Regions from separate parts of the Massilia sp. Se16.2.3 genome, predicted to be linked through region 2. Evidence: riboswitches for the same ligand, from Rfam matches in the RefSeq annotation. Region 2 holds a riboswitch; the other holds the start of a gene.
The links. Region 2 has a riboswitch for thiamine pyrophosphate ahead of thiC (phosphomethylpyrimidine synthase ThiC). Riboswitches for the same ligand answer to the same signal wherever they lie in the genome.
Positions count from the first base shown of each region.

Region 1: linked by a shared signal. The riboswitch ahead of G4G31_RS19835 (TonB-dependent siderophore receptor) and the one ahead of thiC (phosphomethylpyrimidine synthase ThiC) in region 2 are both predicted to bind thiamine pyrophosphate.

Region 1 is NZ_CP050451.1:4,347,641-4,351,067, forward strand. It holds gene G4G31_RS19825 (glutathione S-transferase) at 1-467, opposite strand, end outside; gene G4G31_RS19830 (DUF535 family protein) at 899-1,858, shown strand; TPP riboswitch at 2,021-2,118, shown strand; gene G4G31_RS19835 (TonB-dependent siderophore receptor) at 2,202-3,427, shown strand, end outside.
Region 2 is NZ_CP050451.1:1,750,100-1,753,526, forward strand. It holds gene G4G31_RS08105 (valine--tRNA ligase) at 1-914, opposite strand, end outside; TPP riboswitch at 1,296-1,398, shown strand; partial or broken gene thiC (phosphomethylpyrimidine synthase ThiC) at 1,468-3,381, shown strand; gene thiS (sulfur carrier protein ThiS) at 3,384-3,427, shown strand, end outside.

The DNA of each region.
Region 1 (3,427 bases), 2.6 Mb from region 2:
TCGCCCTCGCCCAGCACGTGCGAGAAATAACGGAGGAACTTGGGAATGCGCGCGGCCGTGAATTCCTGCGCACGCCGCCGCGCTTCCGGCTTCTGGTCTTCGTAATACAGATTGCTGCCGACCGGATGGTGGGTCTCGTGCGCCTCGCCCACCAGGTCGCCGATCGTCAGCTGCAGCTGGTGGGTCCACAGCCGGCCCTGCACATCCTGAGGCGCCAGGCCATGGCGTTCGCCGAGGAACATCAGGATCGCCGCGGTCTGGCCGATCATCATGCCGCCGGCGCGCAGGAAAGGCGGAGCAAAGGCCGGCGTCGGGCCTTCCTTGAGCGCGGCCATCATGGCATCGACGCCACCGGGACCGCGCGCCACGTCCTCGTAGTCTTCTCCCGCTTCCTCCAGCGCCAGGCGGACATATTCGCCGCGTCCCTGGATGCCCGGCCAATAGAACAGTTCGTACGATTGCGCCATGATCGGATCCTCAAGGTTGATCGAAAGGCCATCATGAGCCGGAAACCGGGATCAGGTAAAGCGGCCGCCCCGCACCCGGGCAGGCCTGTCCCGCCGGCGCAACGACCGCCTATCCTGTAGGCAACGTTTGCCGTCAATATGTTACGATCGGGAATCATTCATGCGGACGGCATGCGCGCTGGGGCGACCGGAAACCGTGCTGGCGAGGAACTGTCGGCAGCTGTTTAGCGCGTGATAATCTTGCAATACGGGAACCCGGCGTTCCGCTATAAACCACACCTGAGAGAAGATGCATGTTGACCTTGCGTGACCGTGGCGATAAGAATATTGCCTCAGAGAACTTATTTCCCTTGAGCAATGTCACCGCCGGTAGCAGCCAGGTAAGCCACCATGAACCTGCCTGCAACCCGATGCCTTTAACGGAGCGCCCCATGATCTTCGCTCAACTGACCCGCCATTGGCGGGCCGGCCGCCGCCAGTTGCGTTTGTCATCCTGGCTGATGTCGATCCTGCGCAGCGCCCGCGTGCTGATGTTCTATCGCGATCACGCGGCCCTGTGCCAGCTCGACGTCTACCGCAACTACGTGATGCTGCGGTCCCACGACGACCCCTTCCACCACCTCAGCCACCGCGGCTACCTGGTGCGCGGCCTGAGCGCCAGCGATCGCGTGCGGTGCGTCCTGTCTCACTACCGCTTCGAGGAAACCACCTTCAACGCCGCCTACAAGCAGGCCGTGTACGCGGCCGGCGGGCTGGCCCTGTGGCGCCAGACCGTGGGCGAAAACGAATTCGTGATCCGCCTCGAGATGGCTTCGCGCATGAATGCCGAAGGCGACCTGACCATTGCCCTGGTCGCCGACGGCAAGGTGCTGCACCGCCTGTCGTTCTCGTGGATCGAGGGCGCGGTCGCCGGCGTGCCGTCTCCATTGGTCCCCTTCATCGCCCGCAACCAGGGCCGCTGGACCGATTCGGGCGAAGCCTTCGACGCCTTCGAACGCTGCTTCCCCAACAATTCGCCCAGCTTCTTCACTTTCGCCGCGATGCAGGGCGTGGCGCAGGCGGTCGGCATGGAGCAGGTGGTGGCCGTGAAATGCAGCTCGCACATCGCCTTCGACCCGGACCAGCTGAAGCACTTCACGAATGCCTACGACGGCTTCTGGAAGCTGCTCGGCGGGGTCGAGATGGCCGGCCACGCCTGGCTGGTGGCGCTGCCCTTCTACCTCAAGCCCCTGGCAGACATGCCGTCGAAGCACCGCAAGCGCGCCGCCCAGCGCCGCGAATACTGGCGCGCGATCGGCGACAGCACCCGCGCCACCCTGCAGCGCCACCTGCAGCACGCACGCGCCCACCACGAGCACGCATCGCCGCTGCACGAAGCGGCCGAAGCCTGAGGTCTCACGCGTCCAATTCGCTTTGCCACGCCGCGCCAGCGCGGACGCCTGTTGAACGCGTGGACGGCGCGAACCGGACGGCTCGGGCCCTTGCCCGGTCGAGCCGTCCACCCCACGCCCCTTGACAGAATTACCACGGCCGTCCCCGGCCGTGGTACACTCGCGCCTCGCTAGGGGTCCTGAAGCTTCGCTTCGGGTGAGAGATACCCTTCGTACCTGATCTGGATAATGCCAGCGAAGGAAAGCGCAACGCAGTTCCCCCTTGTTTGCCCTTCCCCCACGTTGGCTCCGGCTTTTTGAAGAAGCGGCGCGCCCATCGTGGCGCGCGAAAACGAGCAAACCCATGAAACCAGTTTTAAAGCACACCTTACTTGCCTGCGCCCTCGCCCAGGCTTTCACCATCGACGCGTCCGCACAGACCCAGGAGCCGGTCGCCTCGGTGCTTGTCACCGGCAATAAATGGACGGTCAGCGACCGTGCCGGCATCGGCGGCTTCGCCGACCTGCCGATCGTCGAGACCCCGGTCTCGGTCTCGGCAATCACCCGCGAACAGATGCAGAACCTCTCGATTCGCAGCGCTACCGATGCGCTGGCCTACGACGCCTCGGTGGGCGATGCCTACAACGCGGTCGGCTATGCCGAGCAGTTCTCGGTGCGTGGCTTCATGCTGAACAATAACTCGGGCTATCGCAAGGACGGCATCGTCATCCCCGCCGATACCCAGATCCCGCTCGAGAACAAGGAGCGCCTCGAGCTGCTCAAGGGCGTGGCCGGCATGCAGGCGGGCCTGGCCGCGCCGGGGGGCATCCTCAACTTCGTGACCAAGCGTCCGACCAACACGCCGCTCCGTTCCGTGACCTTCGAAGCGCGCGAGCGCGGCACGCTCTATGGCGCGCTGGACCTGGGCGGACGTTTCGACGACCGCCGCTTCGGCTACCGCGTCAACGCCGCCGCCGAGCGCCTGCGCTCCTACGTCGACGGTGCCGACGGCAAGCGCCAGTTCGTGTCAGGCGCCTTCGACTGGCAGATCACACCAGACGCGCTGCTGCAGCTCGACATGGACTTCCAGCACAAGGAACAGATCACCGCGCCCGGCTACCAGCTGATCCGCGGCGTGGCGCTGCCGGCGAACATCTCGGCCAAGACCCTGCTCAACGCCCAGCCCTGGACCAGACCGGTCGACACCGACAGCGCCAACTTCGGCCTGCGCTTCGACTATCGCATCAACAGCGACTGGCGAGCGACGGTCGCGGCCAACAAGCACTGGTTCAAGCGCGACGACTTCACCGCCTTCCCCTACGGCTGCAGCAACGAGGGCGAGGGCTTCTATCCGGGCTACTGCTCGAACGGCGATTATGACGTCTACGACTACCAGAGCGTCGGCGAACGCAAGACCCCGTTCGGCATCCAGGCGCAGCTGCAGGGACGCGTCGCCACCGGTGCGCTGCGCCACGTGCTGACGGTCGGCACCAGCTACAGCGAGCGCCATAACCGCTACGGCGACTACGTCTACGACTACGCCGGCTCGAGCAACATCTACCAGAACCAGGTCGTCGATCCGGCGCCGGG
Region 2 (3,427 bases):
TTCTCGTTGATCTTCGCGTCGAGCGTCATGATCGTGATCGGCGCGAGATTCGCGCGCTGGCCGACGGCGTAGTCGTTGAAGTCGTGCGCCGGGGTGATCTTCACGCAGCCGGTGCCGAATTCCTTGTCCACATAGCTGTCGGCGATGATCGGGATTTCGCGATCCGTCAGCGGCAATTTCAGCATCTTGCCGTGCAGGTGAGTGTAACGCTCGTCGGTCGGATCGACCGCCACGGCGACGTCGCCCAGCATGGTTTCAGGACGGGTGGTGGCCACCGTCAGGTGGCCCGAGCCGTCGGCCAACGGGTACTGGATATACCACATCGAGCCGTCTTCCTCGACCGAATCGACCTCCAGGTCGGAGACGGCCGTGCCCAGCACCGGGTCCCAGTTCACCAGGCGCTTGCCGCGGTAGATCAGGCCCTGCTCGTACAGGCGCACGAACACTTCCGAGACGACCTTCGAGCGGGTCTCGTCCATCGTGAAGTATTCGCGGCTCCAGTCGGCCGAGGCACCCAGGCGGCGCATCTGGCCGGTGATGGTGTTGCCCGATTTTTCCTTCCACTCCCAGACCTTCTTGATGAATTCGTCGCGACCGAGGTCGTGGCGCGAGACCTTCTGGGCGTCGAGCTGGCGCTCCACCACGATCTGCGTGGCGATACCGGCGTGGTCGGTGCCCGGAATCCAGGCCGTGTTATGGCCGCGCATGCGGTAGTAGCGCGTCAGGCCGTCCATGATGGTCTGGTTGAACGCGTGGCCCATGTGCAGCGTGCCCGTCACATTCGGTGGCGGCAACTGGATGCTGAACGCGGGCTTGCCGGCGTCGAGCGTGGCGGCGAAATACCCGCGCTCTTCCCAGGCGGCGCGCCAGTGTTGTTCGATGTCGGCTGGCTCGAAAGACTTGGCTAATTCCATGATGTGGCAGTGTGAGGTGCGAAAACGACCATTATAGAGGAGGAGGGCGGGGGTGAGGTCAGGCGATAGCGGGAAATTCGGCGTCGAATCGTTGTCGTTCGTGGCGCTGTTGCGTGTGTTGCGTGTGTTGGTATCGGTATGCCCAATCCGCGTGGGCACGGGGTGCCCACCCTACAGGAGGCCCTCTTGGCAAGCCCAGGCAACCCCCGGTTCAACGCACATGTCCCCCAGGGTGGGCACCTGTGCCCGCGCGGATTGAACCCATCACGAACGGCACAGGCAACAACCCCATGTCCAGGGGAGCACCCGTCCCGAGTAAGCGCTCAATATTTTTTTGCTAACGCCAATTCGCAGGCTATAATCCGCCCGCTGCCGCAAGGCAGCACACGCTAGGGGTCCTGCGCGTCGATCGATGCGCGGGTGAGACATACCCTCTGAACCTGATCTGGATAATGCCAGCGAAGGGAAGCTTTCGAGATGCGGATTCGTGCCCACGCACGCGCCTGACGCCACTCTCGGCCTCCTTTGCTGGCTCCTCACGCAAAGGAGCCGCATGAATGCACCACTGAAGTTCGACGCCGCCACCGCCATGGTGGACAGCGCCGCGATTGCCCCCTTCCCGAATTCGACCAAGGTCTACATCGAAGGCAGCCGCCCCGATATCCGCGTGCCGATGCGCGCCGTCGCCCAAAGCGACACCCCGGCCAGCTTCGGCGGCGAGACCAACCCGCCCGTCTTTGTCTACGACACCTCCGGCCCCTACACCGACCCGGCAGCGTCCATCGACATCCGCCGCGGCTTGCCGGCACTGCGCCGCACCTGGATCGCCGAACGGGGCGACACCGAGGAGCTGTCCGGCCCGAGCTCGACCTCACGGCGCCGGGCGCCTGCTTGATCCGAGCCTGGACGCGCTGCGCTTCGAGCTGCAGCGCAAGCCGCGCCGCGCGAAAGAGGGCGCCAACGTCACCCAGATGCATTACGCCCGCCGCGGCATCATCACCCCGAGATGGAATTCATCGCCCTGCGCGAGAACCTGCGCCGCAAGGAGTACCTGGCGTCGCTGGAAGCGAGCGGCGAGATGGGCCGGCGCACGGCCGCGCTGCTGGGCCGCCAGCATCCGGGCCAGTCGTTCGGTGCCGCCATTCCTGAGGAGATCACGCCGGAATTCGTGCGTTCCGAGGTCGCCCGTGGCCGCGCCATCATCCCGGCCAACATCAACCACCCCGAGAGCGAGCCGATGATCATCGGCCGCAACTTCCTGGTGAAGATCAACGCCAACATCGGCAACTCGGCCGTCACCTCGTCCATCGGCGAGGAAGTGGAAAAGATGACCTGGGCGATCCGCTGGGGTGCCGACAACGTGATGGACCTGTCCACCGGCAAGCACATCCACGAGACGCGCGAATGGATCATCCGTAACAGCCCGGTCCCGATCGGCACCGTGCCGCTCTACCAGGCGCTGGAAAAAGTGAACGGCAAGGCCGAAGACCTGACCTGGGAAATCTACCGCGACACCCTCATCGAACAGGCCGAGCAGGGCGTCGACTACTTCACCATCCACGCCGGCGTGCGTTTGCCGTATGTGCCGATGACGGCCAAGCGCCTGACAGGCATTGTGTCGCGCGGCGGCTCGATCATGGCCAAGTGGTGCCTGGCGCACCACGAGGAGTCCTTCCTCTACACGCATTTCGAGGACATCTGCGCCATCATGAAGCAGTACGACGTGGCCTTCAGCCTGGGCGATGGCCTGCGTCCGGGTTCCATCTACGATGCCAACGACGAGGCCCAGCTGGCCGAACTGAAGACCCTCGGCGAACTGACCCAAATCGCCTGGAAGCACGACGTACAGGTGATGATCGAGGGGCCCGGCCACGTGCCGCTGCACCTGATCAAGGAGAACATGGACCTGCAGCTGGAACAGTGCATGGAAGCGCCGTTCTATACGCTGGGGCCACTCACCACCGACATCGCGCCCGGCTACGACCACATCACCTCCGGCATCGGCGCGGCCCACATCGGCTGGTACGGCACCGCGATGCTGTGCTACGTGACGCCGAAAGAGCATCTCGGCCTGCCCGACAAGAACGACGTCAAGGACGGCATCATCACCTACAAGATCGCGGCCCACGCCGCCGACCTGGCGAAGGGCCACCCGGGCGCGCAGATCCGCGACAACGCGCTGTCGAAAGCGCGCTTCGAATTCCGCTGGGAAGACCAGTTCAACCTCGGGCTCGACCCGGACAAGGCGCGCGCCTTCCACGACGAGACGCTGCCCAAGGATTCCGCCAAGGTGGCGCATTTCTGCTCGATGTGCGGCCCCCATTTCTGCTCGATGAAGATCACCCAGGAAGTGCGCGCCTACGCGGCCGAGCAGGGCGTGGGCGAAGACACGGCTCTGGTGCGCGGCATGCAGGAAAAGGCGATCGAATTCGTGCGCGGCGGCGCGAAACTGTACCGCGAGGTCTGAGCATGTTCGACATCGAACTCAATGGCGAACCCTACAGTTTGCTGGA